One region of the Paenibacillus sp. ACRSA genome, then DNA from elsewhere that is predicted to be linked to it. Evidence: riboswitches for the same ligand, from Rfam matches in the RefSeq annotation. Region 1 holds a riboswitch; each other region holds the start of a gene.
What was found. A riboswitch is a leader RNA that binds a small molecule or an ion and turns the genes downstream of it on or off. The one in region 1 is predicted to bind thiamine pyrophosphate.
Positions count from the first base shown of each region.

Region 2: linked by a shared signal. The riboswitch ahead of MH215_RS19870 (ABC transporter substrate-binding protein) and the one ahead of tenA (thiaminase II) in region 1 are both predicted to bind thiamine pyrophosphate.
Region 3: linked by a shared signal. The riboswitch ahead of thiC (phosphomethylpyrimidine synthase ThiC) and the one ahead of tenA (thiaminase II) in region 1 are both predicted to bind thiamine pyrophosphate.
Region 4: linked by a shared signal. The riboswitch ahead of MH215_RS15890 (thiamine phosphate synthase) and the one ahead of tenA (thiaminase II) in region 1 are both predicted to bind thiamine pyrophosphate.

Region 1 covers NZ_JAKRNP010000007.1:275,409-283,479, forward strand. Annotated here, with positions in the region: gene MH215_RS20645 (stalk domain-containing protein) at 1-582, shown strand, start outside; gene MH215_RS20650 (DUF4367 domain-containing protein) at 767-1,345, shown strand; gene MH215_RS20655 (iron-containing alcohol dehydrogenase) at 1,677-2,843, shown strand; TPP riboswitch at 3,152-3,249, shown strand; gene tenA (thiaminase II) at 3,371-4,033, shown strand; gene MH215_RS20665 (ABC transporter ATP-binding protein) at 4,030-4,791, shown strand; gene MH215_RS20670 (ABC transporter permease) at 4,788-5,546, shown strand; gene MH215_RS20675 (ABC transporter substrate-binding protein) at 5,570-6,589, shown strand; gene MH215_RS20680 (helix-turn-helix transcriptional regulator) at 6,768-7,622, opposite strand; gene MH215_RS20685 (NAD(P)H-dependent oxidoreductase) at 7,817-8,071, shown strand, end outside.
Region 2 covers NZ_JAKRNP010000007.1:103,721-111,791, forward strand. Annotated here, with positions in the region: gene MH215_RS19855 (ABC transporter ATP-binding protein) at 1-32, opposite strand, end outside; gene MH215_RS19860 (ABC transporter permease) at 75-833, opposite strand; gene MH215_RS19865 (thiamine-binding protein) at 833-1,126, opposite strand; gene MH215_RS19870 (ABC transporter substrate-binding protein) at 1,340-2,380, opposite strand; TPP riboswitch at 2,596-2,707, opposite strand; gene MH215_RS19875 (VOC family protein) at 2,865-3,251, opposite strand; gene MH215_RS19880 (DUF2798 domain-containing protein) at 3,479-3,979, shown strand; gene MH215_RS19885 (S1 domain-containing protein) at 4,012-4,197, shown strand; gene serS (serine--tRNA ligase) at 4,493-5,791, shown strand; gene MH215_RS19895 (nucleoside deaminase) at 6,005-6,565, shown strand; gene MH215_RS19900 (aldo/keto reductase) at 6,593-7,444, shown strand; gene MH215_RS19905 (HIT family protein) at 7,495-7,968, shown strand; gene MH215_RS19910 (AraC family transcriptional regulator) at 7,993-8,071, opposite strand, start outside.
Region 3 covers NZ_JAKRNP010000015.1:57,054-65,124, forward strand. Annotated here, with positions in the region: gene MH215_RS25710 (hypothetical protein) at 1-9, shown strand, start outside; gene MH215_RS25715 (hypothetical protein) at 321-1,010, shown strand; gene MH215_RS25720 (hypothetical protein) at 1,282-1,425, shown strand; gene thiC (phosphomethylpyrimidine synthase ThiC) at 1,520-3,277, opposite strand; TPP riboswitch at 3,689-3,802, opposite strand; gene MH215_RS25730 (IclR family transcriptional regulator) at 3,978-4,721, opposite strand; gene MH215_RS25735 (alpha/beta hydrolase) at 5,066-6,079, shown strand; gene MH215_RS25740 (Fe-Mn family superoxide dismutase) at 6,292-7,572, shown strand; gene MH215_RS25745 (S-layer homology domain-containing protein) at 7,791-8,071, opposite strand, start outside.
Region 4 covers NZ_JAKRNP010000005.1:31,729-39,799, reverse strand. Annotated here, with positions in the region: gene MH215_RS15910 (ThiF family adenylyltransferase) at 1-271, opposite strand, end outside; gene MH215_RS15905 (thiazole synthase) at 268-1,035, opposite strand; gene thiS (sulfur carrier protein ThiS) at 1,039-1,242, opposite strand; gene thiO (glycine oxidase ThiO) at 1,239-2,471, opposite strand; gene MH215_RS15890 (thiamine phosphate synthase) at 2,491-3,144, opposite strand; TPP riboswitch at 3,365-3,474, opposite strand; gene abc-f (ribosomal protection-like ABC-F family protein) at 3,551-5,101, opposite strand; gene MH215_RS15880 (hypothetical protein) at 5,225-6,280, opposite strand; gene ltrA (group II intron reverse transcriptase/maturase) at 6,302-8,071, opposite strand, start outside.

The DNA of each region.
Region 1 (8,071 bases):
CTTCAAAGTTTGGCTTACCTCTATTTGAAGAACAATCGAGTCTGGGATTTAGAGCCGCTCCAACAACGTGGTTTTTTACCGTATTATGATACGGGTGCATTCATTGAACCACTTGCACTGCAAAATAACTATTTAGACTTAAGCAAGGGATCGAAAACAACTAAATTATTTGTGAAAATGGCAGGAAATGAGTTGCCTAGCGGTCAGCGTAAGACACAGCGCTTGGTGATCGGCAGCACGACAGCTTATGTGGGAGAAAGTGCATATCGTATTTCCGCAGCGCCATTTATTCAGACGGGACGTACTTATGTGCCGATCCGTTTCATCTCCGAGAAGCTTGGGGCAACCGTGAATTGGAAACAGAGCACCAAAGAGGTAACCATTCAGAAAGATGGTAAAACGATTCGTTGGGCTGTAGGGAATAGGCAGGTAAAAGTAAACCAGCAAACGGTCATGCAAGATGCTCCTTTACTTCTGAAGAACGGCAATGCGTTTGTTCCTGTTCGTTTTGTGGCGGAGCAGTTAAATACCTCCGTTGAATATATGGGAAGTAAGCATATGGTCGTGATTTTCAAAAAATAAGCAGCATAATGAAATTACAGAAGAAGAGTGAGACATCTAGACCGTCAATAAACTAACGGAAGCGTTAGCTCAATATTTCTCAAAAAGCAGCTGATCACATTGGTCAGCTGTTTTTAATTTAACTAACGGTTAGTTGAAGTTGACTAGGACATAATACTAACCTAAGACTAGGGAGGGAATGTCCTTGTTTAAATGGATGATGTCAATGATTATTATTGTTTTTATCATTTCTGTTGAGATGAACAATAGTCAACTCACTGCATTAGCTAATCCTGTGTTAGCTTATTCAAATGCTGAACTGGATAAGCTAAAATCTGTTGCGGACTTTAACATATTCACACCTTCCTTCTCCATTCAAAACTATAAATTGGAGATTAAAGAACCATACCCGTTTAATCCAGATCAAGAAATTTCAAAGATTAGACTTCACTTTTTTGATGAATCAGGAAAGTCATATTTGTTTGGTGTCGAAGAACATAAGGCAGTGGGCTATAAAATAAACCGAGATATTATTACAATCGATGTTCGTAACCATACAAGCACAACAAGAACTGTAATCGAAAACTTTAAATTTAGTGAACGTGGAGAGATTATTAATATAAATGGAATTGAAGGGCGTTTTGAAGCATGGGTTAACCATGTACCAGGTGGATACCTACGATGGATCCATAATGATACTTTCATTGAAATTGATAGCGGAGAATTAACTAAAGACCAAATGATTGCGTTGGCAAAATCAATGAACGAAAATCGAATAAACTAGCTGAGGCCACTAAAGGATTGTTACTTTGGTGGGCGATTTACATGACTTAATCACTTCTTTGCTCATACATACTTAATTTGAACATGTCGACCGTTAATCCGTAAACTTCTTTATCTGAGAACCGCTATATTATAGCTCGTTAAGCTAACGGGAAACTTTAAATTAAAAAAACAAGAAAAGCAGATTTAAGGAAGAAGAGGAGGTATACTGAAGGAAACTATGTGATTTATGAGTAAGTATATGTAAATAAAGTGCGTACTTAACAAAAAGATACAGACCTCCTATACTAGGCAATGTAACCAATACATCTGCTAGAGGAGGACATAATAACATGAATAGATTTACAATTCCACGAGATATTTATTACGGAGAAAATGCACTAGATATATTGAAAACGCTGAAAGGTCAGAAGGCTGCTTTAGTCATTGGTGGAGGTTCGATCAAAAAACAAGGTCATTTAGAAAAGATCACACAATTGCTGAACCAAGCAGGTATGGAAACGTTACTGATTGAAGGTATTAATACGGAACCTACCGTGGCTATGGTTCAATCTGGCGCAGCGCAAATGAGAACGTTTGAACCGGATTGGGTGATTGGTATAGGTGGAGGCTCACCTATGGATGCTGCAAAAGCAATGTGGATTTTCTATGAGTATCCAGAACTAACATTTGAACAAGCTGCTGTTCCGTTTTCATTGCCAGAACTGCGAACCAAAGCAAGATTCATTGGCATACCGACAACCAGTGGAACCGCAGCAGAAATCTCAAACCTTTCTGTCATTACGGACGAACAAACAGGGATTAAATATCCTTTGGCGGACTTTGGGTTAACTCCAGATATCGCGATTATTGATCCTGTTTTAGTTACTCATATGCCGCAACATATGATTGCTTACAGTGGTATGGATGCAGTGACGCATAGCATTGAAGCGTATGTGGCTAAACCACGTACGATTTTTACGGATGCACTCGCGATTGAAGCAGCTGAAGCACTGAAGGATCACTTGCTTGCTTCCTTTCAAGGCGATCTGGCTTCCAGGGAGGAAGTTCATTACGCTCAAGCTATGGCCGGTATGTCCTTTGCTAATGCAGTCTTAGGGAATGTACACAGTCTGGCACATAAGAGTGGTCCGATCTTCAATATCCCTCACGGATTAGCGAATGCAATCTACTTGCCCTATGTAATCCAGTTTAACCGGAAAGTCGTAGAAGATCGTTATGCTAACCTTGCAACTCGATTGAATTTGAAGGGGAATAATGCCCAGGAACTAACGGATTCTTTAGTGGAGTGGGTGCGTAAAGTTAACCGTGATATGGGACTTCCTGCTACATTACAAGAATTCGGGATTGAAGAAGACGTATTCCGGAATCATGTAGAAGCCATGGCAGACAATGCAATGAAAGATCCATGTACAGGGACAAATCCACGAGAAACGTCTGCTGAACAAATGAGAAAATTGTATGAATCCGCCTATTATGGCGTAGATGTTAACTTCTAAGTCAGATTCTATTACGATTTGAAATCCAATAAAACATATGAAGCCTAGCCGATCTATAAAATTGGTTAGGCTTCAAGTATGTACGTCCAGATACAGATTTCGTCAATCGCTGGGGAATTTCTAATCTCTCAAAAATCCATCAGGTTCCGAAAAAAAGATTCTCTATACGTAACGGATCGACATGAAAAGTAAGACATCTATAAAGAGTTACTGCAAAGCGCCTTGACGATGTATATAGCCATTGATATACTGATCGAATAGTTAGATAATTTGTTTTCAGTGGTTTAAGAAACATAATAATTACATATAACCGTTTGCGAGGGAGCCTTAACCGGCTGAGAGGGTGTAAAACCGACCTTACCTGATTTGGATAATGCCAACGTAGGAATGCAACGATGAAATGCTGTTATTTGGGTTGCCCGTGGGCATTCCAAACTATAGTTTATTTATCTGCGAAACGTCCTATGGATGTTTCGCTTTTTTTGTTGTTGGAAAAAGGGGAATTACATTACGAATTGGAGGAACAAATGTTGACTATATCAGAGCGATTATATAAGGCAGCACAGCCTGTGTGGAAGGAATGTCACGAGCATCCCTTTGTGAAAGGGATTGGAGATGGCTCCTTAACAATTGAACAATTTCGATACTATTTGCTCCAAGATTACTTATACCTGTACGATTACGCCCGTGTATTTGCGCTAGGCATCGTCAAGTCGAAGGATCCCAAAGTCATGCAGCTTTTAAGCAAAAGTGTTGATAACATTCTGAATGGTGAAATGAAAATCCATCGTTCTTATATGGAGCGGTTAGGAATCACGGAAGATCAAGTTTTTCAGGTGAAACCTTCACTGAAAAATGTAGCCTACACTAACTATATGCTCGCTGTTTCACATGCAGGTGGCATAGCAGAAGTGCTCGTATCCATCCTGGCTTGCTCATGGAGCTACGCTGAAATTGGTCAAGTGCTTGCTCAAGCGCCAGGTGCAGCTGATCATGCTTTCTACGGGGAATGGATCACAGGTTATGCTTCCCCTGAATACCATAGCAGCAATCAGGCATTAGTTGAATTAACGGACAAGCTATTAGAGGGCTGTAGCGAGGAAGCATATCAACGGATGGAGGATATTTTCGTGATGTGCAGTCGCTTTGAGCTTGATTTTTGGGAGATGTCCTGGAGGCTGGAGTCTTGAGTTCACTGACGTTTCAGAATGTGTCCTATCAATATGATGCTGAACCTATAGACATAATAGACAACCTGTCTTTTACAATTGAGGCAGGATCATTTCACAGTATTGTTGGCGCCTCGGGCTGTGGTAAAAGCACGATTTTCCATCTCATTAACGGCCTACTTAGGCCAAAATCTGGTTCAATACGGATTGATGGGGCTCCGATCGGGGAAAAAAAGCATTACTGCGGCTATATGCCACAAAAAGACCTGTTGTTCCCTTGGAGAACAGTAGGAGAGAATCTTGGATTGCCTTTGGAGATTATCGGAGGTTACACCAAGGCTGAGTGCAAGGAGCTTATTGCTGACGCACTTCATAATGTAGGCTTAGATCATTGTCATAACAAGATGCCTCACGAACTTTCAGGCGGCATGCGCCAACGAGCTGCATTTGCCCGTACAATGCTCACGGGATCCGATTTGTTATTGCTGGATGAGCCGTTCTCTGCGCTGGATTTTCTAACCGGCATTACAATGCAAGAGTGGTTGCTTGATCAGTGGGAACAGCACAAGAAAACAATTATCTTTATTACTCATAACGTGGACGAAGCCTTATTTCTTTCGCAAAGAATACTAGCTGTGACGAGTGCCCCGATAAACCATTTAACAACGATTGATATACCTAACGGGTACCACCATTCAAGAGAATCTCTTGCTTCACCAGAAATATCTGCATTGCGTAACGAACTGATTCAATCGTTAAGGACGAATGTAATCTTATGAAAAAATCATCTTACACTCATAATCTTCCTGCCCTAATCGTTCTATTTGCTCTGCTGATGGTCTGGCAACTGGGAGCAATGAATTTGAACGCTGCTTATATTTTGCCTAGCCCGGTTCAAATATTTGAAAAAATGTGGGAGCTTCGCGAACCCTTATTTACCGTTCATTTGCCCGCGACTTTGCTAATTACGAGCATTGGTCTTGTATTATCCATCGTATTAGGCGTTGCACTAGCGATCCTTATGGACGTAAGTGTGTTGATGCGTAAGTGTCTATATCCCATCGTTGTAGGTTCACAGACGATCCCGACCACGGCCATTGCTCCACTATTTGTTCTATGGTTTGGGTATGGCATATGGAGCAAGGTACTCGTGTCCGTTTTAATAACCTTTTTCCCAATTACAATTACGGTATACGATGGTTTACGCAGTACCCGTATGGATATGAAGAAGCTTCTAATTACATATGGTGCCACTCCGTGGGAAATTTTCCTGAAACTCAAAATCCCTTATGCACTGCCTTATTTCTTCTCAGCTATCAAAATGGCAATTCCGATTAGTGTCATTGGGGCAGCGATTGGAGAATGGCTGGGTGCACAGAGTGGGCTGGGATATTTTTCGCGTCGAATGATGACGCAGCTTGACGGTGCGGGAGTGTTTGCACCCATTGTATTGTTATCCGTTGTTGCTATGGGTTCGGTTGCCGTAATCACACTGTTAGAGTGTCGTTTCGTTCGCTGGCGTGGGGAGTCATAAATAGATATGGAGGAAAGAAATTCATGAGAAAAACAAGAGCCATTCTTACAATGATACTGATCTTACTCGTGTTTAGCGCATGTACTAATCAGAATACATCTTCATCTACGACTAGCTCATCTACACAGAAATTACAAGAAGTTAATGTGGTGCTGGATTGGTATCCAAACGCCTTGCATGCGTTTCTCTATGTAGCGATAGATAAAGGGTACTTCGAGCAAGAAGGATTGAAGGTAAACCTGCAATTCCCGTCTAACAGCAATGATGCAATTTCACTTGTAGCAGCTGGAAAAGCAGATATTGGCTTGTATTATCAACAGGATGTCATCATCACAAGAGCGAATCAGAACGTGCCTGTCAAATCAATCGGTGCGGTTGTGCAGTCTCCGCTAAATGCCATCATTTCTTTAGCAGAGAAGAACATAACTTCTCCCAAAGATCTAAAGGGCAAAACGATTGGTTACTCAGGAACAGAATTATCTGAGGCTCTCATTCGTAGTGTCATGAAACATGATGGTTCGGATAGCAGTGATGTTAAAATGGTCGATGTCGGCTTTGAACTTATGAGTTCAATGACCACGCGTAATGTGGACGCCACAATCGGTGGCTTGATTAATCATGAGGTACCCCAACTTCAGGAGGAAGGCTTCAATGTGAATTGGTTTACATTGGAGAAATATGGGGTTCCGTCATACTATGAAGGTGTTTTTGTTGCTAACGATACAACAATTAATTCTGAATCGGACATGCTGGCTAAATTTCTACATGCTTCAAAAAAAGGATTTGAGGATGTAAAGGCCAATCCAGAGGCTGCATTACAAATCTTATTAGATCATCAGAATGCAGAGAATTTTCCGTTATCTGAAAATGTTGAACGTCAGAGTTTAGATATCCTTCTTCCTTTAATGGAGAATGATAACGCTGAATTCCTCAGTCAGGATGATTCCCGCTGGCAGGAAAATATAGATTGGCTAGAGTCGGAGGGGCTAATTGAGATAAAACCTACATTAGACGATGTTCGTGCAGTCATTCCGTATGAATAGTAGTATCTCAAAACTCTCTCCATTATTTGATTGTATGTCTTCTTGCAAACGCAAACGAACGACCTTTTTACTAATTTAGAATCAAGTAGGATTCATTCAAACGGAGTATACTACCAATATTATTCTATACGACATAAGCACCGGCCTTCTTAGGCCGGTGCTTATTTAACTTTTCCAATTATTGCGTAACCGTCATTTTCTCTGCGAGTTGAGCCAGGCGTTCAGACGAGCCATCCTGCAGATCGGGCGTAAATGCATGCAGGAACTGCCCGCTTCCGTTTTGGACTGGTAAGACGAGCGTTGACAGGTTCAGCAGTCCCACCTGTGGATGCGTAATCGCTTGCGGGTGTTTGCTGGTGCAACGAACCTCATAGTTCTCCCACATCGTTGAAAACTCGGGGCTATTCTCCGTCATTTCCGTGATGAATTCCGAATACCAAGTATCTTCGAGATTCTGGCTATACATTACGCGGAAGTGGCCGAGCAGAGATTCAGCCAGGTCTTCCCAGTCGACGAACATCGTTCTGTAGGATGGTAGCATGAATATGCGCCAGATCATGTTACGCTCACGACTGTCGGCCGTACCGAAAGGGCCAAACACAGAGAGAGCTAGGTGATTCCAAGCCAGTACATTCATTTTTGCATCGGTAATGTAAGCCGGACAGAGTGGCATCTGCTCCAATAAAAAGTTTAATGAAGACGATACTTCCGGCTCCTTTTTCTTAGAGATGAAGGTGTATTGGCGTGGATTCGCAAGGAAATGAAGATGGTGATTCTCGTCTGCATCGAGACGAAGAACACGAGCTAGACTGTCCAGCACCTGGTCAGAAACATTGATGTCCCGTCCCTGCTCCAGTGAGGTATACCACGGCAACGAAATTCCAGCGAGGGCTGAAACTTCTTCGCGTCGAAGTCCTTTCGTGCGTCTTCTTGTAAATTGGGCGTGAGGTAGACCCGCTTCTTCCGGCGTAAGTCGAAGCCGTCGCGTACGAAGAAAGTGTCCGAGCTCCTGACGGCGTTGATCATCGCTCATAACAGAACGCTCCTTTCAAGCTAATACTCTCAGTATCAGGATTGCGAAATATAGAATCGCCAATAGCGTTAGGGAGAATAATGATATAAACACAGTGCTTCTTAGATGATCCGAATCGAGTTAGGATAAAGCCATCACTTAATATGCTTCATTTTAACACATTCACTAATCCAGAGGGATAAAAGGAGAAAATCATGAATAATATCTTGGTTATTAACGGTCATCAGTTCTACCCCTATTCACAAGGAAGATTGAATAAAACGTTGTTTGACGATATGGTTTCCAATTTGTCGGAAAAATACAATATAAAAACGACGGTTGTTCAAGACGGCTACGATATTAGAGAAGAACAAGAGAAGTTCAAGTGGGCCGATACGATTATTTTTCAAACTCCAATTTACTGGTTCTCTTTGCCTACGCTGTTCAAAAAGTATTTTGATGAAGTTTAT
Region 2 (8,071 bases), 170 kb from region 1:
TAATCGTTCAGTTTATTCTGTTCGTCTCTCATCCCGGTTTCACATCCTTGCCACGAGGTTTTCCAGTGCCATTATTATCGTTTTTGTGGCCGCCAGCGCACGAGTAGCTTCTCAAGCAGTGCAATCAGCAGGAAGAGCAACAGACTGAGCGCCACAATAATCATAATGGCTACAAATAGTCGATCCGTTCGATATGCAGACTTCTGTAACATCATATAGTATCCGATGCCCTTATCTGCTCCGATCCATTCGGCAATAATGGCACCCATCACACTATATGTAGCGGCTATTTTAATTCCAGAAAAGACAGAAGGCAGCGCGTGCGGAAGCTCCAGTTTCCAGAATAGCTGTCCACGTTTGGCGCCAGCCATACGCATATAGTTCATCATCATGGCATCTGTACGGGTTAATCCATCCATGGCGGCAACGGCAACAGGGAAGAAACAGACCAGAATGATGGTAATTAATTTGGGCAGCAATCCGAATCCGAACCAGATCAGCAAGAGCGGTGCTAACGCGATGGTTGGAATGTTCTGGCTTAGTATAAGCAAAGGATAGAGCGCGGACTTTAAAAATGGGATCAGGTGAAGCACCATGGCAATCAGCAGTCCCACCAACGTTCCTGCGGCGAATCCGATGAGTGTTAACTGGATCGTCGCCCATGCATGCATACCAAGTCGATCCGCCTGTGAAGCTGCTTCACGAGCAATGTCTGAAGGTGCAGGTAGCATCCACTTTTCAATATGAAATAGCGAGACGGCTCCTTGCCATATCGCAATAAAGAGAATAACCGCCACGAGGGGCGGCCATACGCTTTTGAAGTAGGCGTGCATTAGCGATATTTCTCCGTTAGTTTATCCATGCTGAAGCCGGCACCGCCGCTATGGGCGATTTTGATCTGGGAGATGATGCTTGGGCTACCAGCGTCCACAAGTGCTTCATGCATTTTGCGAACAACGTCCAGCAGTTCCTCCAGCTCACCTTCCATCGTTGTTTCTAGAGGGTTGACCTGATATTTCACACCAGATTGTTGAATGACTTCAATCGCGCGATCTACATACGGGTATGAGTCCTCACCATTTGGCGTCTTCGGGATAACTTGAATACTGAGTAATGTGCTTGCCATGGAGTTCACGGCTCCTTTCGAGTTGGGTTGTATAAGTTGAATCAGCTTTACACTTAACACTCCGATTGCAGTACCCTCTTACTATCACTGTTATCCCCGGATTTCATGAATAAATTTTAAATGGAGTAAATCCGGGGATAAAGGTGAGCGCTCCGCTTCTCCAGATGGGTTCTGCACTCTTCGTTTGTGTAAAAAGTTCAACTTAAACAATAATTATTGGGGTAAGAAATCGTTCGTATATGCCTTGCTCACATCGATTTGTTCATCCAGCAGTTTTTTGCTGTACATCCAGTCCGTATAGTTCTGCCATACTTCCTGTTTCTGTTCGCCCCAGCGTGGTGCATCGTCTGTGTATTTCGGGCTAAGCCACTTCTGGCTTGCAAGCACAAGGTCTTTATCGAGATCCGGTACGGCTTTGATCAGAATATTAGCGGCGTCTTCGGGATGATCAATCGCATATTGGTATCCTTCGGACGTGGCTTTCATGAACGCTTTAACCAGTTCAGGATCGTTCTCAATCGTGGTTTCATTTGTTACCAATACAGGTGTGTAATAGTCGAGTGCTTCGGAGTAGTCTTTGACATACAACATGTCGATCGGCTCTCCGCGAAGCTCAGCCTCAATCCCAGTCCATGCATAGAAAATCCAGGCAAAATCGATATCGCGTTTCACGGCGGTGAAGAAGTCGGCATCACCCATGTTAATGTTTTTCACTTTGGACACGTCAGCGCCTTCGCCCTCCATAATGGATTGCATTACCGCTTCCTCTACTGGGGAGCCCCAGCCTCCATAGGTTTTACCTTCGAAGTCTTTAGGGGATTTAATGTTCCGATCCGTCGGGGCTGCAAATCCGGATGTATTATGTTGAATAACGGCAGCAATCGAGACGAGCGGTACACCTTGGGTACGCGCCTGAGTTACACTTTCCTGATAACTTACGCCAAAAGGAACCTCATTCGAAGCGACCATCGTGTCAGCGCCGCCAGCACCAGGTTGCACGATCTCCACGTTTAAGCCCTCGGCTTCGTAAAATCCTTGATCTACCGCTGCATATAAGCCGGTATGGTTCGTATTCGGTGTCCAGTCCAGTACAACTTTAACATCCCGGAGTGCTGCGTTATCACCTTCACTATTGTTCTCGGTGTTGGTATCTCCGTTAGATTGGGCAGGGCCAGCTTCCTTGCTTCCGCAAGCCGTGATTGCAATCAAGGTTACGCATAGGAGCAACAAGCCGATCGTTTTACGCCATCTCATCTTCATTCTCTCCTTCATGTTGTCCGCCTAAATGGCGAGGGTTCTCCTTGGCTTCATATCCAAGCATCGTGCATAAATCAACAGAATTATACCGGCTATGATCTGGATGTCGTTTTTTTATGTAACGTGATATGCAAAAGAACATAAAAAAAGCGCCCCGGATTCCGGGACGCGTGCAGGCGTTAGAGAAGTAGCGCGCAGCGATATAGCTGGGCCTATTCGATATACTCCGATTCCTACGCTGGCATGATCCAGATCAGGTCTAAGGGTTAGTATCTTGTGGGATACACTCTCAGCCGGCCAATTCCGACTCCCCTGGGAAACTATGAAGTTAAGGGTATTACTAGGTGTAATTATAGGACAGCGGGCAGAACGTGTCCAGTCATGAACTGGAATATCCGATGATGGATCTTACGAAGTGGATCTAAGCTATCATAGATGCTACCTGTGCGCCAATCGGGATCATTAATAGATCCGTTTACCTTTAACGCTGGAAGAATTCAATCCATTCCTTCTCTGGGCCATAGATGAAGAAGTAACGATAACCGTTCGGTAGGGTGATAATCTCTCCATCAATAAATTCGGCCTCCGTCGCTCGTATACGCTGATATTCAGCATCAAGATCCTCCACATGAATCGCAAAATGATGCACAGTTCCTTCGGAGGGAAGTTTGTCGCTATATCCCTGAATGAGCTCGATTTCAGTTTCATCACTGCCATTGAATCCGAGGAAAGCAAGTTGGATGACACCATTGGTATGGGTAACGCGGTCTTTCAGCTCAAGCCCAACGATTTCGGTATAGAAACGAAGCGTGGTCTCCAGATCACGGACAGCGATACCGATGTGGTCGATACGTTTTTGAAAGCTCATTGTACAGTAATCCTCCTAACTGATTCGTGAATATGGTTTACATTTTAAGGAGTATCATAGGGGTATAAATCCGGGTTGTCAAATAGGGAAAATGAGTTTATGTAGATGAAATGTTCTATATTTCAATATAAACATAAAGGTATATTATCAACGTTCACAAAGTGTTCACTTATGTGACCCTATTCCTCATCTTTATAATTGTCCAAGTAGAAGAGAGGATGAGAGAATTGCCAACAACAAAGAAAGAACATACGTATTTTGGATTGATGATGTGCACAGGAATGGTAGTCGTTATGATGACTTTCAATTTACTGTATAACGGATTAATGGGGAGTATGTCTCCGCTAGAGATTTTATTTCAGTTTGTTCTATGTTTTATTGTAGCTTTTGTGGTGGAAAGCTTTATCGTTGGGCCGGTGGCTCAGAAAATTGCCTTTGCATTGCCATTCAACAAATCGAATAAGGTGATTGGTATTTTGACGATTTCCGTATGTATGGTTGTGGGGATGGTTCTGATGATGTCGATGTATGGAATGCTTACGGCGTATCTTGCCAATCAATTGAACGGAAAGTCTCTCGTAGAAACGTATCTTCACACCATACTGCGGAACTTTAGTCTAGCGCTACCGTTACAGTTGCTTATCATTGGGCCGCTCGTTCGATATATATTCGGTAAATTCCTAAAAGCTAAAGGGAATGTGGCTCCCTTTGTTAATACAGAAGCTTAATTGGAAAATAGAGGAGAAAAGTGTTAATATTTTTGCCATCAAGAATATTAACAGGTGGTGAAGAAACTGGTCGAATTCGATACTCGAACGTCACAATGCACGGCATGTCAATTGATGATCGCAAGACATTTCTGGATGTAACAACAGATGAGAAGATGATCGAGACATCCGTTCAGGGTATAGATCGGGATAATAATGTGGTTTATAAGTATGACTGAATATAAAATCGTTATCCTTCTTTATCACTTGCATTTAAACGATACTTTTGTATATACTGATAAACAACAATTACAGATCGGAACATGCCGTTGAAGAGCATCCAACTCGGAGGTGTTTTCGCCAGGGGAGCGATATTTCCCCAAGTTAACCGGAACCGCCCGTTATCGCGGACCAAGCGGCTGGAGCAGTGAACGAACTGTTTCGGCAAGTTGGGTGGCACCGCGAGCAGAGCGCTCCTCGTCCCAAGGGATGAGGGCGCTCTTTGTATTTTTACAGCCAAAGGAGACGGTGACCATGCTTGAAATGAAGTGGATCAGAGCGCATGCAGAAGAGGTGCAAGCGGCGGCAAATGGAAAGAAAATCAATATTAACATTCAAGAACTGTTAGAGCGAGACGAGGAACGCAGAGCGTTATTGCAGGAAACCGAAGAAGGTCGCAGGGTGCGTAACGCGTTGTCGGCGGATATTGGCAGAATGATGCAAGCAGGTCAGCGTGAGCAGGCAGAGGGGCTGCGTAACGAGGTAAAACAACGGAATGAGCAGTTGGAACAGCTCAAAGTTAAGCTTGAAGCGATCCAAGCAGAAGTTACGCGTATGCAATGGCTCGTACCCAATGTTGTATCGCCAGACACACCTGTAGGTACTTCGGATGCGGACAATGTAGAGCTACGCCGTGTGGGTGAAGTCCCGACATTTGAGTATAGCATGAAGGATCATGTGGAATTGGGTGAGATGCATGACCTGATTGACATTGCGCGTGGGGTGAAAATCGGTGGAACACGGAGCTATGTGCTCAAGGGAGCAGGGGTACAGCTTCACCGCGCCGTGCAACAGCTTGCGCTCGATCTGCTCTTGAAGCAGGGATTCACAGCGCTAGAGGTTCCGCTCATGGTAAGGGAGGACGCCCTACTCAACACAGGGTTTTTCCCAACAGGACGAGACCAAGTGTATGAGCTTACCGGTGAGAACAAGTGGCTGGTGGGTACTTCGGAGGTGCCGCTCGTGTCCTATTATGCGGATGAAATTGTGAATGTGGAACAACCTGTGAAGCTGGCTGCTGTATCGACGTGCTTCCGCAGCGAAGTGGGATCGGGAGGACGGGACGTACGCGGATTGTATCGTGTACATCAATTTGCCAAGGTGGAGCAGGTGATTCTCTGCGCTCCAGATGCGGAAGAGTCGGAACGCATGTTACAGGAGATTACAGGACACGCTGAGCAATTGCTGCAATTGTTAGAGCTTCCTTATCGCGTTGTAGCAGTATGTACCGGGGATATGGGGCAGAAGACGTATAAGCAGTATGATATTGAAACATGGATGCCTAGCCGGGAGGCATACGGAGAGACACATTCCTCGTCGAATTTGCATGACTTCCAGGCACGCCGTTCGAACATTCGTTGTCGTGATGCAGAAGGGAAGCTAGTATATTGTCACACCTTAAACAATACAGCCGTGGCTTCACCGCGTATTCTCATTCCACTGCTAGAGAATCATCAGCAGGCAGATGGAAGCATTCGAATTCCGGCTGCGCTCCAGCCATATATGGGCGGGGCTGAGTTTATTACATTGCCACATCTGGCGGAAGAAGAGTAAGAGAGAATTGTAATGTTGGTATGCATATGAAAGAGCAAGAATAGACCCTGAATGCAAAGAACTCCTATATCGCAATGTCACTGAGGTAATAAACTTGATGACATTGCTTGTCATAGGGGTTCTTTTTTTACATAACTAGACATCCATGAAGGAGCACCAGTATATTTCTGGAATATATTATTAATCGAAATTACTGAGATGGGAGTGTATAGGATGGACAAACATTACGACAACCTGCTGTTAGCTTTTGAAGAAGCAGAGAAGGCAAAAGATGAAGGTACATTTCCTATAGGTGCAGTTATTGTTGATGCAGATGGGACGGTTGTGAGTCGCGGTAGGAACAGAGTTTTTTCGAGTGGTGACTCCACAGCACATGCCGAAATGGACGCTATAAGGAAAGCTGGAGCGAAGATCCTTAATCTTGAGGGTAAGAGATTTATTCCTAATAACGAGCTTACCTTATATACCACTTGTGAACCTTGTCCTATGTGCACAGGTACAATCGTATTGTCTTTGATTAAAAAAGTGGTTTGGGCTGCAAATGATACGGACATAGGTGCTTTCAAAAAATTCAAGGAATTAGATAATGGATTACCCATTTATAATGATATGTTTCATAATATTGAGTTTGTTGCTGCTCCTTACAGAGATCTAGAGATGAGACAAAGAAAACTGTTAGCAGCATGGAATAATAGCCGTGGATACACCGACAATCACTGGAATAACGAATTAATATATGATACTGATGGATTATTGAGGAACTGCGAGGCGTAAGTATACCTTGAGTAGGAGGTTTTGTTCATGCGATTTCGTAAGCTAGGGAATACGGATATAGACATTCCGGTGATTGGTCAAGGGACTTGGAAGTTTGGTGAAGATCCGAGGAAAGAAAGAGATGAAGTGGAGGCATTGCGCCATGGTATCCAAAATGGACTTACTCTAATGGATACTGCAGAAGAGTACGGAGATGGTGGTGCCGAGAAATTGGTTGGTCGAGCCATTCATGATATCAGAAGTGAGGTATTCCTAGTCACTAAAGTATCAGCCAAGCATTGTTCTTACCAAGGTGTGCTTAGAGCGGCAGAGGAAAGTTTAGATCGTTTGAGAACGGATTATATAGATCTTTATTTGCAGCATTGGCCAAGCCCACAATACGAAGTTGCTGAAACGATGGAGGCTATGTCGGAACTAGTTAGTAGAGGAATAATTAAACATGTGGGCGTTAGTAATTTTACGCTCGATTTGATGAAAGAGGCACAGTACCATTTAGGTGAAATACCGTTGGTATGTAATCAATTAGCTTATCATTTACATGATCGAAGAATTGAGAAGGAAATACTACCTTTTTCTATAGAGAACAGTGTAACTATTATGGGATATTCACCTTTTGGATATGCTCCATCTAAATTCGGTAATAAAGGATTTCCGCAAGTAGGTTCCCCAGAGAGAAAGATACTCGATACCATCGGAGACAACTATGGCGTAACCGCATATCAGGTTGCAATGAACTGGATTTTAAGGCAGGAAGGTATAGTTGCCATCCCCAAAGCGGGGAGTATACAGCATATAGATGATAATTTGAGAGCCCTAGATTGGGAGTTAGATGAGGCGGACTTGGCAAAAATCGAGAGATGCTTTCCGCTGATGGACTAGGCTATAGCTAACTACCTTGTAATACATATCAAAGGAGTTGTATGGAATCCATGACAGCATCATTCTCACATAGACCCGAAGGATACGAGTGTCCATTTTGTTGTATATGGGGTATCGATGGGTCTAATCAAGGAACCAAGCAAAGAGAGATCATCTATCAGAACGAAAAGGTAACGGCATTTATCGCACGTAAATGGTGGCCGAACAATAAGGGGCATGTGCTCATCATTCCTAATCAACATTTCGAGAATATCTTTGACCTTCCTGCCGATTATGCTGCTGAAATCCACCGCGCGGCTCAGCTTACAGCACTTGCCATGAAGAATACATATGGATGTGATGGGATTTCTACGCGGCAACATAATGAACCTGCCGGCAATCAAGACGTATGGCATTATCATCTGCATGTCTACCCTAGATATGTGGACGATCAACTGTATCTATCACAAGGTGCTAATTCTGATCCAGAGGAACGTGCTCTTTATGCTGACAAGCTGCGTTCCTGGATCAATGAAAACTCGTAAAATCTAGGAGGATATATCAACGCATCATTTAATGGGTATCCAGATTTGAGGTGGTTGATTAGGCCCGGGATAGACCTCAAATTCGGGGATGCCAGCATGTTCA
Region 3 (8,071 bases), on a different contig from region 1:
ATGCGCTAATATATTACAACTTAACTGTCTCTTGTTCTTATTCGGTCACAACCAGCTTACCGTCCTTCCAGAACGCTAGGGATGACGGTTATTCGCTGTTGTCGAGTACACACTGGTTAAATCGGATGGTGAAATTGTTACCAAGCGATTCCCTTGTCTTTTCATATATGATGTCAGTTTCATCATGTGACGGTTTACTTGGCATTGTACGGGCGTATACAAGTATGTACAGTGCCCTGCACACCCTCTATAATGGGTTAAACACTTTGGCAAGCCCAGGCTGCTCACAGGCAGCTGAAGCCATTAGGGGGAAAATTACTATGCTTACCATCAGTTGTTTTCACGCTCACTATTCCAACATTGCCCTGGTCGAAGAAGCTCTATCTGCCTATGCGGTGGAACTCGTGCATTATGTTGATCCCGGTCTGGATCGGCTTAAACATGATGAAGGCTTCTCCGACGCAATAACGAAGGACAAAGTATCTCAAACCCTGCATTGGATTGAACGCTGTCATACCGATGCCATTCTCGTGACCTGCACCCTCTTTGCTGCTGTTCTCCAACAAGAAGCACGGAAGATTGCAATTCCTGTCATCGGCATTGATGATCCACTACTAGCGGAGATACAAAGTATGGACAATGAATACATATTTGCTTTTACGAACCCTGCTACAGTTGAAGTTACAATGGCACGGGTGTATCGGGCTTTACAACAGGATTATGAGAAAGTGCCGAACTGTGTTACCGAGGCGCCTCAGCCAGAAGCTGTTTGCATTCCTGAGACGTTTCAATTGATTATGCGCGGTGACAAGGAAGGTTATCTTGCAGCAGTACGTGAAGGATTACAGTATATTGCTGGGCAGCATCCCGGCAAAACGGTAGTCGCTGCCCAACTATCCATGGCGCCCGCTGCTGCGCTTGTCCAGGCAGACACGGGTATTGCGATCCATAGCCCTTTGGCATTGCTTGCAACGTATTTGGAGAAGAAGGTAGGCATGGCACCGAAATAGATGTTGGGATGGGAGTAAATATTGGGGCATCGGTTTTATAATTTTTGAATCTAGTCCATTCGATATTAAAATTGTATAACTCATAATAATAAATTATACATAAGTTTCGGGGCTCTGGAAGTTAGTTTCTCAGGCTCAGCTGATAATGATTCCAGAGGTGTATTTAAGATTTTCTATTATTAATAAGGCCTTTATTAATTTCACAAAAGAGAACGATTTAAAAATCGTTCTCTTTTACACATTTTACTTAATGAGAGAGGTGAATAAGTAAATGCGATTTTTATATACTCTTATCTTGTTCCTAGTGGGTATGGCCTGTTCTGCACTTCTGCATGCTGGTAGTCTTAAACTGTCCGATGGAGTGCTGTTTGTCATCGCAGGCATCCTATTTCAGATTTGGCGTAAATTGGATTGAACCCAAACGTTACGTTGAATTGGAATCCGGCCTTTCAAAACATTAAACATTTTTTCATATTAAAGCTATGAAAGCCTGTCATCTCCGAATTTTCTTAGGAACGTGTCCGATATTCTTCAGCCTTTTCCTTCATTCCAGCAGCAACCGCCTCCTGCTCGGACAATCCCTTGTCTGCAGCAAATGCACGAATATCCTGCGTAATGCGCATGCTACAGAACTTCGGCCCGCACATGGAGCAGAAGTGAGCTTCCTTGGCCCCTTCTGCGGGCAGCGTTTCATCGTGATAGGACAGCGCCCGTTCCGGGTCAAGCGACAGGTTGAACTGGTCACGCCAGCGGAACTCGAATCTAGCCTTGGACAGTGCATCATCTCGGCGTTGAGCTCGTGGGTGACCTTTGGCTAGGTCAGCGGCATGCGCTGCAATCTTATAAGCAATGACACCCTCACGTACATCATCCTTATTGGGCAGCCCCAAATGTTCCTTTGGTGTAACATAACAGAGCATGGATGTCCCGAACCAGCCAATCATCGCCGCTCCAATAGCTGAAGTAATGTGATCATAACCTGGAGCAATGTCTGTTGTCAGTGGACCCAAAGTATAGAACGGAGCCTCTTTACAGATTTCCATCTGTAGATCTACATTCTCCTTGATCTTATGCATCGGCACATGCCCTGGACCTTCAATCATCACCTGTACATCATGCTTCCACGCAATCTGCGTTAACTCGCCCAGTGTAGCCAGCTCTGCCATCTGAGCCTCGTCATTGGCATCATATAAACTCCCCGGACGCAGTCCATCCCCAAGCGAGAATGCCACATCATACCTTTTCATAATTTCACATATTTCTTCAAAATGCGTATACAAAAAGTTCTCTTGATGATGTGCCAGACACCATGCCGCCATGATAGATCCACCCCGGGACACAATGCCTGTCATGCGTTTGGCTGTCATCGGGATATAGCGCAGTAAGACACCTGCATGGATCGTGAAATAGTCTACGCCTTGCTCTGCCTGCTCAATAAGTGTGTCTCGGTACAATTCCCACGTTAGTGCTTCTGCTTCGCCATTCACCTTCTCTAGCGCCTGATAGAGCGGTACAGTACCGATTGGCACCGGAGAATTACGAATGATCCATTCCCGCGTGGTATGGATATCCTTGCCGGTAGAGAGATCCATAACGGTATCCGAGCCCCAGCGTACAGCCCAGGTCATTTTCTCCACTTCTTCTTCGATGGAGGAAGAGACAGCTGAATTCCCGATATTCGCGTTGATCTTCACATGAAAATGTCGACCAATTAACATGGGCTCACTTTCAGGATGATTGATGTTGGATGGTAGAATCGCTCGGCCACTGGCCAGTTCTTGTCGCACAAACTCCGGCTCTACTCCCTCACGAATCGCGGCAAACTCCATCTCTGGCGTAATGATGCCCTGGCGTGCATAGTACATCTGCGTTACACAGCGTCCAGCCCGCGCCCGCAGCGGCTTGCCACGCAAGCCTGGGTAGGCTTCGGCCCCGGTTCTTCTGCTCCCCGCCTTCAGCCCGTTATCTTCCGGTTGTACGGTACGTCCTGCATAAGCCTCCACATCCTCACGCTCCATAATCCAGCGTGTGCGGAGTGCAGGTAGCCCCGCCCGGATATCTGCGTGAAAATCAGGGTCGGTCATCGGGCCGCTCGTATCGTACACACGCAGCGGCTCATTATGCTCCACCCCTTGGGGAGTACTTGTGTCATGAAGGGCTATTTCACGCTCAGGTACAGCAATGTCTGGACGTGAGCCCTGAATGTATACTTTACGGCTGCCGGGAAAAGGTTGAACCCCTCCAGCCGCACCTGTTCCTTTTGCCATCTGCGCTTCTGTATTCCCTTGTCCCATCATCGGTTGTTCTGTACTCATTGTCTTTGTCTCCTCCTCATTGGTCGTCACGACTGCATCACTTCATTTCCATGCGGGCGCATCTAACCTGGAGACCATCCATACAAGGAGCAATGACAACCTTCCCTAGAGAGACAATATACAGTAAGACAACATACAGCAGAGAACGATTCATTCACCGAGCTCATTCGAATAGATTCCATAACAGATTCCAGCCTCAATTCTTTCATCGAAAGTATTCCTAAAGCCAGACTCTGTCTCTGCTCACTGTATATAAAAAAGCCGATTCCCAAGGGAACCGGCTATGTCCATTACCAATAGATGTGCCGATTACCGAACTCTAATCGAGTTCAGCCATAGGTTACATCCCGTTGATGTTCGTGGTTGATGTGCCGATTACTTCCCTACGCTGGTATGATCCAGATCAGGTGCAAAGGGTCCAGAATCTCATGCGATTCCGTCTCAGTCCGGACAATTCGGACTCCCCTAGTAACGTTAATAAGTTGCGGTAGGTCCACCGCGTGTCATATTCAATTCATCAAGCCCCGCTTGGGCTGTCCATATCAGGATAGCTTAACCGCGAATGAAAAACAACCTTTATTTTCCATAATCAACAGATTCACTAATTATCAAATGCATTGTTCCAAAAGAGCGGACTTGTTGAACGACCCCATTAAGATAACATCAAGCCCATCTGAGTAGCTGCTTCCTTCAACACAGGTGCATACTCATGTAATGTCTCTTGTGATAGACGGCTGACAGGTCCTGATACAGACAATGCCGCAGCAATTTGTCCTTTGCGATCCATAATCGGTACAGATACCGCTGCAGCTCCAGGCTCACGCTCCTCATAGCTCGTTGCATAACCATGCTCCAGAATATCCTTCATCTGCGCTAGATAGACCTTAGGATCGATAAAGACAGGCCACTCCGGCCCATTCATCAGCTCCTCACGATCCTCTTCCGTAGCAAAGGCCATCAGTACCTTACTGGACGCACCTACGGATAAAGGAAGGCGCACACCAACAGGAGCTACACGTCGTATAGCCTGATCGCTCTGAACAGCTTGAATTCGAATCCGTTCACTACCATCTCGCAAATACAAGCTAACCGTCTCCCCGAGTCGATCTCTCAGACGCTCCATCGCAGGTAGAAGAAGAATAGCAGGATCATCACTACGGGACATGTGGGCGGAAAGCTCCCAGATCCGGATACCAAGCCGATACTTCTCAGTAGCTGCATCCCGGATGACAAATCCGCGTTCCTCTAAGGTTGCCATCAGCCGGTGAACCGTGCTTTTGTGCAGACCAATCTGGCTGGCAATCTCGGTAAGCCCCAGATCACTCCGCGTTGTGAAGCACAATAATATATCCAAGGCTCGTTCCACAGCCCTGACGGTCAACTTGCGGTCTTCCATGACACTAAGCCTCCTCATGTTTCATCACATGAAACTTGGTTACATAAATTATATGAGAAACGATCTCATCTGTAAACTAAAATGCGGCAAAATTCTCCTTTTTATAAGACTGAATTTCCCGCGATTTGTACACTTAGGAAATGTTAACCAGATTCTCTCGGAACTATATAACAATTGCGTAACAAATGCTGCCAATCAATTGACTTTGGTTATATAGGAACATACGATAAAGATATATTATGCATTTGTATCATTCGTTCCTGCGACTTAGGAACTACGTATATGGGTTGAATGGTTCTCGTTGTTATCCTCAATTTCATCTGAACTTATAAGGAGGGGCAATCATGTATTCGACATCCCAGAGCGAAGCCCCGCTGCAAACGAAAGTGTCCGATCTGCCTACTTCGTTATCGCCAAGGCTGATTCGGTTCAAGCATATTATCGTAGCGTTGCTGCTCTCCGTGGTATTTTTTCTACTCTTTTGTTTCATTGCACTACACGGTTACATTGCCTGGGTTTTATCCAACCCAACGGTAGCTCCTGTCTTCTCTAATCCGATGCAAGCGAGGAACATGAAGTATGAAGACATTACGTTCCCTGCGGCAGATGGAAGCCGAACGATGCAGGGCTGGTATATTCCTGCCGACAAAGATGTGAACAAAATGATCATCTTCAGTCATGGCTATGGTGCCAACCGTGAGGAAACCTGGGTTCCGATGTATGACCTTGCCCATTATGCGCACCAACTTGGATTTAACGTCATTATGTTCGATTATGGTTTTGCTTCTCAGGTAAATAAGGCTGTCGCTACAGGCGGCAAAGCGGAATCACAGCAATTGCTAGGTGCCATTCAAACAGCGAAGCAACGAGGGGCTGAGGAGCTCGTCGTATGGGGATTCTCCATGGGTGCCGGCACAGCATTACAGACAGGCCTTCTCACCGAGGATGTCGATGCAATGATTCTGGACAGTACCTTCTTGCTTGAACCAGATACGCTGTATCACAACATTCATAATCAGATCAATCTTCCACGCCAACCTACACTTGAGATTATGAAGCTGCTGTTCCCGGTTCTGAACGGCACTGGATTACAGCAAATTCCGTATCAAGAGGTCAAAAAAGAGGATTATTCTTTCCCGATTTTCTTCATTCACGGTACGGAAGATGAGAAGGCGCCTTATCCAATCGCGGAGTTGCTCGCCGCCAATCAGACCAATGCAAATTCAGAGGAATGGATCGTGGACGGAGCCCATCATGAGTTAATTTTCCGTGAGCATCCCAAAGAATACCTGCGCCGCGTATCCACTTTCCTGAGCCATGTAACGAAGACGACCAGTGATGAAATTGATAGATATTAATTGTTCATGCGATGAATTATATAGCTACTGACTACGTGAGAGCCCTTATGGGGCTCTTTTTTTATATACATAGGACAACGGCATTTATGAATATATTGTTGAGATGGCTATGCACGTCATGTTCGAGGATAAAGAGATCTGGGCTGTTTCAGCCTAATTTCAATGTTAAAAATGGATTCGGAATCATATCACTGATGGGAGGATGCTTGGTTATGCAATGGAAAGGATATGGGCCGCTCTTACCCCTACGTATACTCGAAGAAATTCGTTTCTGGAAAGAGCAAGAGAAAGAGCACACCCTCGTTATTCGTATACTTGTACCTAACTTAGAGCCTGAATATGTCAAACTACTGGAGGAATGGGAGGTAGCATTTTCAAACAGTGAACACACGGCTAACCAGCTTATCAAACAAGTGTTACCCGGAACTCACGCCCCTGCTCCCTATATTCTTCGTAGCGTAGAACAGTTAGTGTCTGCGAGCATAGCACAATCCAGAGAGTTTATCCGGCAACTCTATGTTTTATTGGAGCAGAGTGCTGCGGTGCAGGCCGTGCCCTCTGCCAAAACCGTCATTCTACATTTCATCCGGGAATCAGAGTACTTCCTAGGTGTGTTAGATACACTTCGTGGGCCCGGACTCTTGAGAGACTCTGCAACGGATGCCCCTTTTACGCTGGACAGTCTCCTTCAATCATCCCAACGAGAAAGCTTAGAGAAGCCTGCAGCTACATCGTCTAAAGAAACCTCTAATGCTTCTGCATCTGCTACTCAGACCCAAAACTCTCCAGCAATTCACTCAGCCCCCACACAAACAAGCGCTAGCACCACCACTTCCGTAGCTGCAACACCACCTGTTAAGGAACGCCCTGTACCGATTGGCGGGCATACCTTACCACCACTGCCTTATGCGTACAACGCCTTGGAGCCACATATTGATGAACTGACCATGCGCATTCATCATGATAAGCACCATCAATCCTATGTAGACGGATTAAATACCGCTGAGAAAAAATTAGCGGAATCCAGGAAAAAGAACAATTTTGAACTCGTAAAACACTGGGAACGGGAACTCGCCTTTAATGGGGCAGGTCATTACCTGCATACTATTTTCTGGACGATTATGAGTCCCCAAGGTGGCGGCAAACCGTCAGGTATGCTGGCTGAACAGATCAAACGTGATTTTGGCAGTTATGAAGCATTCAAGAACCAATTCACAGAAGCAGCCAATAAAGTAGAAGGCAGTGGCTGGGCTATGCTTGTCTGGAGTCCACGGGCACATCGTCTTGAAATTTTGCAAGCAGAAAAGCACCAGAACTTATCTCAGTCTGACATCGTTCCGCTCCTTCCTCTGGATGTGTGGGAGCATGCGTACTATCTGAAGCACCAGAATGAACGCAAAAAATATATCGAAGATTGGTGGAAGGTCGTCTACTGGCCTGCAGTAGCTGAGCGATACGAGACGGCAAGAAAGCTACTATGGCCGCCTTACTAAAGCCTCCTATGATTCTTGAAGTCTTTCCACTCTAAGAACGAATCATAAGCAAGAGACAACATAAATAAATAAATAAATAAATAAATAAATATGTCAGACCTCTTTAGGCCTTATGCTTAATAATATAAATGTAAAAAAAGAGATATCTCCAGCCGAATGACTGAAAGATATCTCTTTGCATTTGATTATTATGAGATTATAAAGATAGATATAACGATCTATTTGCGGATTGAAGCTGCTTCAATCGCTGCATAAGCCCAATGTGTGACAGGCACATCCAACCACTGTCCTGCTGCATCTGTTGCAGCTTGAAGACCAATCAGCTTATTCAGCATCGTCACGGCTTCAGCGCGAGTTATTGGCTGACTTGCACGGAACGTGCCATCGGTGTATCCAGTAACTATTCCCGCTGAACTCAATTGTTCTACTGCCTGTTGTGCCCAATGCCCGTTTACATCGGTAAATGTTGTCGGCACAGCAGTCATCTGGTTAGATGTTA
Region 4 (8,071 bases), on a different contig from region 1:
CTTTGGGCATTCTCTCCATTGCATCCTGTTCAATATATAGTTGCTGTCGCTGCAAGTTGCTCCACTCTACATAGTCACGATCTACAATCGTGACATGTCCTACACCGGAACGTACCAGCGTCTCCGCAATACCGGTTCCTAATGCACCTGCACCAACGATCAAAACTTTACCGTTACTTAATTTGCGCTGTCCTTCCTTGCCAAGGGGAGCATAACGCTCTTGTCTGGAATATCGATCTCCTTGGTCAGGTGAACACGTCTCATTCATCATGTATGAATCATTCCTTCCGCCGGACTACTCGCTGCTGCATAACGCTTAACTGGAATCATTCCTGCCTCATATGCCAATCTTCCTGCCTCTACCCCGAGTCTCATGGCCTTCGCCATATCCACAGGATAACGTGACCCAGATACTGCTGTATTCAACAACACAGCGTCTGCTCCCATTTCCATTGCACGAGCAGCATCACTAGGTGATCGAAGTCCAGCATCCACAATCACAGGGACAACCGCCTGTTCAATAATAACTTCGAGGTTGTATGGATTCATGATTCCCTTGCCTGATCCAATTGGTGAAGCCCCAGGCATCACAGCGTGTACGCCAAGTAACTGGAGCCGTTTCGCCAAGATTACATCATCAGATATATAAGGAAGAACCGTAAAGCCTTTATGTAGCAGCATCTCACAGGCTTTATACGTTTCAATCGGGTCTGGTAACAGTGTAATTCCATCGCCAATCACTTCTACTTTTATCATATCACAAAGTCCGGAAGCACGGGCGAGTTCAGCAATCCGAACAGCTTCTTCTGCCGTAGAAGCGCCCGCTGTGTTAGGCAGCAAGGTGTAGCGATCCAAATCTACCATATCGAGAAAATGCCTTTTGTTACGCTCTTCAAGATTAAGGCGTCTCACAGCAAACGTAAGTACCTCTGTGCCTGAGGCTTCAATAGCCTGAGACTGCACCTCTAAATCGTCAAACTTACCTGTACCCAACAATAATCTAGACTGAAAGACATGTTCCCCAATTTTCAACATCACTTAACCCCCTCCTACAAAATGTACAATTTCAACCCGATCCCCATCTTTTAAATGGGTCGTCTCATGATGTTCACGGGTAAGAATCTGGCGATTCAACTCAACAACCACTGTTTTCACATGAAGATCAAATGAGTGCAGCAGTTTATCTACACGGTTCAAACGGTCTTCAATCTCCATTCGTTGACCATTGACTATAATATTCAATGCAAGATCCCCCTTTTAATGAAGCGTTCTGGACGACAACCTTGCACATTCAGCTCCTCAGAAGATTTACCTTCGATAAAATCAGCGAGTAAGCTACCCGTTACAGCGCTTAACAAGATTCCGTTGCGATGATGTCCAAAAGCTGCATACAAACCAGATATGCTCTCACATGCGCCTAGGTAAGGTAATCCATCAGGTGTTGAAGGCCTTACTCCGGCCCATGCCCGTACAAAATAAGCTTCTGCAATGCCAGGCACCCAGCTGGCAGCCCGTTCAAGCAGCTTTTGCAAACCAGCAGCTGTAACATGCAGATCAGATTTCCCCGGTAGAACTGTCGCACCAATCCATACTTCTCCATTGGCTTTAGGCACGATATAAATGTCCTCTGCGTAGACCGTTTTGTCTGGGACAAGTTGTCCAGAATGATCTGAGAACTGTACTGCTGCAATTTCGCCTTTGACAGGTAAGATTGGCAAATGAAGTCCAACCTGCTTCATTAACTCTTCGCCTTGTATACCATTAGCAACAATGACATTTTGACATGTCATCGTTCCAATGGAAGTTTCCACGGCTTGTATTCTGTTTGCATCCACGCGAAGATTAACATGATGGACACCTTCAATAATTCGAGCTCCTAGAGCCTGAGCTGATCTTGCATAAGCTTGAGTCAAATTGACAGGCAGCACGTCACATTCCAACGGTCGATAATAGGCACCATAAATATCTTTGTTCAACCATGGAGATTCTTGTTGTGCCGTAGTACCATCCCACCAAATTTCAGTAGCTAGTGATCGTAGTCTGGGAACTATGGAATCATTACTTAAATCATTTTTAAAACGGATAGGCGTGATAAAACCATTTTGTTGAAATCCAATATGGATCTCACTCAGGGAACTCAGCTGTTCGTACTGCTCATGAAGTAACTGTCTGCTCATTGTTGCCAAGTTCAACATCATTGGCGAAGAAAAATGCTCACTATCTGCTGCAATCATGCCAGCTGCTGCACAAGATGCACCCTCAGCGATCCGTCCACGCTCAATTAGAAGAACATCTTTTCCTCGTGCAGCAAGCTCATAGGCAATCGCACAACCAATCACGCCCCCACCAATCACAATCGTTTCTGCATGAAGCTTTCCGTGGATTCCATCATTGGTTCTACTGCGGGACAAGGTTTTACGCAAATCTCGTTTACTACTTCGGCTCCGAACTCTCGCTCTATCGTTCACCATCTCATCTCCTTGCTCAAGATTAACCTTCCGATTCCACGATCGCCTGTTTTAGTGCACTAACCGCTTGCTTTGGATGCTCGCTCGCCCAGATATGTGATATGACTGCTAAGCCTCTTGCTCCTGCACTGCGAAGATCACGAACATGCTCGATCCCAATGCCACCAATTGCGATTACTGGAACGTTCACTGTAGCGCATACTTCAGCAAGTTGCTTCGGCCCTCTGGGTTTGATTCCTGGTTTACTATTAGAGTTATAGATATGACCGAAAATAACATAGTCTACGCCTTGTTGCTCAGCAGCCTTTGCTTCATCTACAGAATGAACGGACACACCGATGCGAATTCGCTTTCGCATATCTCCTATAGATATCGTGCTTTGAGAAAAATCTGCCTGACCCCAATGCACACCTGCGAACCTTCCACCTTGACCCACTTCATGCACACCATTGACTACAATACGATCATAAGGAACCCCTGATTGATGCAGTTTGTTTGCCCACTCCCTACGCTGTTCAGGTGGCTGTTGCTTTTCCCGAATATGAATATAGTCGACCCATGGCCATATATCCTTCGATACACTTACAAAGTTGTGCAAATCCCCTACGCCTTGAGATATAACATGCAGCTCAAAAGAAGCTGTGACATCGGAGTCATGCTCTACTGTAATTACCAAACGATAACCTCCTCTCTTGACCAATGACATAACAAAAAAAGCCACTCCCGTAGGGGAGTGGCTGCGAAATATATGCTTTGATTCGTTTAATAAAGTGTTGAACGACCACAGAGGTTCTATGTATGCAACGGTTAGCCCCATTGCAGATCTCATAGAAACAACATGCTGTTCTCTCAGAAACAAGCATCTACCTCATTCATGCAGAGTACTGTTTCTAATAAACGAAAACGCGCCACTTCCCTACGCTGGTATGATCCAGATCAGGTGCAAAGGGTCCGGAATCGCATTCTTCCATCTCAGCCGCATCGTGCGGCCCCCCTAGTGTTCATATGAAGTTGTAGCCTATATTACCATAGAGTCCTTTTTTTGTCACCGAAGATTTCTGAATCCTGTTCGGCTACGTAGACTAATTTTTCTCAGACCAAGCTTCAACATCCCAAGTCTTCGTAACCCAATCCTCGTAGAAATCAGGTTCGTGAGATACGAGAAGTACTGTACCCTTAAATTCCTGGAGGGCGCGCTTCAGTTCAGCTTTGGCTGTTACATCAAGGTGATTGGTCGGCTCATCGAACAAAATCCAGTTACTCTCGCGCATTAACAACTTGCACAAACGCACTTTTGCTTGTTCTCCACCACTTAGCATGTTAAGTGGACGAGTAATATGTTCGTTTTTTAATCCACAACGTGCAAGATGTCCCCTAACTTCATTCTGGGTCAGATGCGAAAATTCATTCCATACATCCTCAATTGGAGTGATATTCCCCGCCCGTACCTCCTGCTCAAAATAAGCTGTTTCCAGATAATCTCCCAAAAATGTTTTGCCGCTGATTGGCGGAATTTTACCAAGAATCGTTTTTAGTAGTGTAGATTTACCCACACCGTTACAACCAACGATGGCAATTTTCTCTCCACGTTCAATGGTCATCGTCATTTTAGGTAATAAAGCATGAGAATATCCAATTTCAAAATCAATGCCCTCAAACACCGTTTTACTGCTGGCACGAGCATCTTTGAATTTGAAAGTAGGTTTGGCTGCCTCATCCGGACGATCAATCCGTTCGATTTTACCCAATTGCTTCTCACGGCTCTTCGCACGACCTGACGTAGAAGCACGTGCTTTATTCCGCTGGATGAAGTCTTCCTGCTTTTTGATGTACTCCTGTTGCTTCTCATAAGCATCAATATGCTGTGCTTTCTGCATATCGGCCATCTCAAGAAACTTGTTATAGTTCGCTGCATATCTTGTTAACTTGGCAAATTCCAAGTGATAGATCACATTAACTACTTCGTTCATGAACTCTGTATCATGGGAAATCAAAATAAAACTATACGGGTAATCCTTCAAATACCGGGTCAGCCATTCAATATGCTCTACATCCAGATAGTTCGTAGGTTCATCGAGTAGTAGCGCTGTAGGCTTCTCCAAGAGAAGCTTAGCTAGGAGCACCTTGGTACGTTGGCCCCCACTTAGTGAAGCAACGTCACGATCAAGTCCAATGACGGACAGACCCAGACCGTTAGCCATCTCTTCTACCTTCACATCGATCAAATAAAAATCGCCCTGCTCCAACTGTTCTTGGATGTCGCCCATTTCTTCAAGCAACTGTTCCAATTGCTCAGGGTCAGCATCAGCCATCTGATCTGTAATTGCCATCATTTCTTTTTCCAATTCAAGCAGTGGCAAGAATGCATCCTTCAGCACATCCCGGATTGTCTTGCCTGGCGTTAGTTTGGTATGCTGATCCAAATATCCGTAACGAACTTTAGGTGTCCATTCAACTTTGCCACTATCTTTAAGCAATTTTCCGGTCAAAATATTCATAAGCGTGGATTTGCCTACACCATTTGCTCCAACAAGACCTACTCGCTCACCTGAAAGTAAACGAAAGGATACATTTTTAAATAACGTGCGATCTCCAAAATTGTGACTCACGTTCTCAACTGACAATAAGCTCATAAGATGAGGTTGCTCCTATCTATTTGACATTACTTGATCACTAATTTAGACATTGTACCAAAGACCTATTCTAGCACGTACCTGTCTTTTCTGAAAGTAATGTCTTCTTGCAAACTTTTTCACTTATGAAGCTTGCCCGCTGACATAACAATTACGCTCAAAATAACCTTGTGCAGCAGCTTGTTTTCCGTCACCAAAAACCTCTTCTGCTCTATAACCATAGTTACATGTAGACGGATAGTAATATTTAACTCCAGTTGCTGGATCTACTCCTCCGACCACAGCCGTCTTCTTTACAAGCCTGCCTCCACCAATAGCATAATTATTAACTTTTTGATCCCCTACAGGTATACCTTGGATAAACGCCATAATGCCTGTATCATTCATTGAATTATACCAATCCTCTTGCGGGATTAAAGGCAATGTAAAGGTATAAGAGATACCATTTCTACGTGCAAATTCATTATGGCGGTTAATAATATCAGCAAGATCCTCCTGTACACTGGTCACAATCCAACTTCTTCTCACTTGCTCAAATGTGTCGGCATCCTGTAATAACGGGATTTGCGTGTTAGATGCCAACTCCCTCTGAAACCCTTCAATCCATTTCTCTTGGACAGCATCATAAGCGTATACATATCCATCCAAGGTAAAGTTAATGCTGCTGCCGTTCGGATCTGCATATGTATATGGCTTCTTGGGACTCCAAACTTGCTTGAATGTAAGCTCGGCATTTCCTGTCATTTCCGTTTCTTTCGCTAAAATGTAGTATCCATCATAATCCAGTACAACAATTGCTGGTATGTAGTCAAATAATGCTTGAATAGCAGCCGGATCATCCTGAATCCCCATATTCAACGCCATCGTTTGTGTAAAGGTAAGCAATGCTAGTTCCTTATCCGCCTTCACAAATTTAGTAGAATCATAACCTGCTTCATTATTTTGCTTTTCATTTTGATGCATCACCGCTCCTGCATCGAGCACAGCAGTCTGCAATGCAGACCTGTACTTATGGCTTAGAAACTGCGCTTCCTCAGCATCCCACGTATGAAGAGATACCAGCCAGAACAACGGCACGAAGATAATTACAAACACAATCGAGAAATCAATAGAAATAGGTAAGGATTTGATATGATCACCGCCTTTTCCCCTTCTCCGCACCGTGCGTGCGACTTTCATCGCACACGGCGCTCCATCTTTTTAGATTTTCAATACAATAGGTTCCAAGTTACTCATTTTTCGGTACTGATTGATTTTCAGAATCGTAGAGTCTGAAAATCCAAAGGGCGACATGAGTTTAGCAATCGTCTCTAATTTTGTAGCATGAACGAGCTTGTGGATATCTTTGTGTAGGATACGTAGATTGCTATACTCGTCTGTACCACCTAAGTGAAGAGGCAGAAGGTGATGACAATGCACGTAATCAGCAGTTAGAAAGATGCCGGAAATTTCGCATTTTCCAGCCTGCATACTGTATCTACTCAGTCTATTATCCAAATATTCAATGCTACGATAAGGTATGTTTGATTGCATTAGCTTAATTAGTTCATATCGAATATCCATGTTTAATTCCTTATGGAGTCTTTTTCTTCCTTCTGGTGTATACGGATTTAACGTTTGCTGAAAGCATAAGTTATTTACCGTTTTTACATCCCTGAAGGGGAAGAGATATACTCCTGCGACCTTAAAAGTTCTATACCTGTTCTTGTAGAACTTTTTGTAGGTTGGTGGGGCATTATCAGGATATTGGTACTTACCAATTACTTTGAGACGATTGTATGTGAATGCCTTCAGGTCATAAGCAAGTCGTGAGAATTCCACACTAACATGTGTTGCACGTGAGAAGTAATTGTGTAAACCAAGTACAAAGCTGTTGAAAAGAAGAGCGTTTTGAGTAGTTGGTGACTTGTGCAGAATCTTTATGCGTTCTCTTGCTTGTTTCTTGATTTCTGCTTTCTTCTTCTCGTTTATACCCGTATAGGCAACTCTTCTTTTTCCTTTTTTCTCGGCCCATATTGTGAAGCCCAGGAAATCAGATTTACGTTTCCTAAGATTTACAATTTGTGATTTCTCAGGTGAGATATCAAGTTTGAGACGGTCTCTAAGATAGAGTTTCACAGCGTGATACCACTTTTGAGCCGATCTCCAATCCCGACAAAGAATTTTAAAGTCATCGGCATATCGCACGATGTATCCCTCTTTAAGATTGGTTTTCTTAAGTGCTCTGATCCTGTGGAAATCTCCTGCATAGACATGTTGAGTTTTGAAGTTGATCCATTGTCCTGCTACCCAATGATCCAGGTCGTTGAGTACTATATTTGACAGGAGCGGAGATAGGATTCCACCTTGTGGTGTTCCTTTCAAAGGGATTCCTTCACCTTCACCTTCAATTTCAGCCTTAAGCATTTTGCTGATGATTCGAAGTACTCTTTTGTCTCTAATACCCATATTCCATATTTGTTTCAGAAGCAATGTGTGGTTGACATTATCAAAGAATCCCTGAATGTCTACATCAACAACATAATGAAGGTTCACCTGGTTTATGAGGTGTTGTACTCTTGCTAAAGCGTTATGCGTTGATCTTACAGATCTGAATCCATAACTGTGTTTATAGAAGTAGGCTTCCGCAATGGGTTCAATGATTTGTTTAAAACATTGCTGAATAATTCTGTCAACTATAGATGGAATACCTAATGGCCTTTTCTTTCCGTTAGGTTTTGGTATATAGACTCGTCTAACCTTTTTGGGTTGATAATTCAACAGCTTGTTTCTTACGTGATTCACAATGTCTTCTTCTGTTAGTGTCTTTATATCCTCTATCGTTTTGCCGTCTGTTCCAGGTGTTTGTGAGCCTTTGTTTGATTTAATTGTTCGAAAGGCTAGGAGAATGTTTTGACTTGAGTTTATAAGTCCGTATAGATTATCAAACTTCTTCCTAGCTAGTGCTTTTTCGTGTAAATCAGTGAAGGT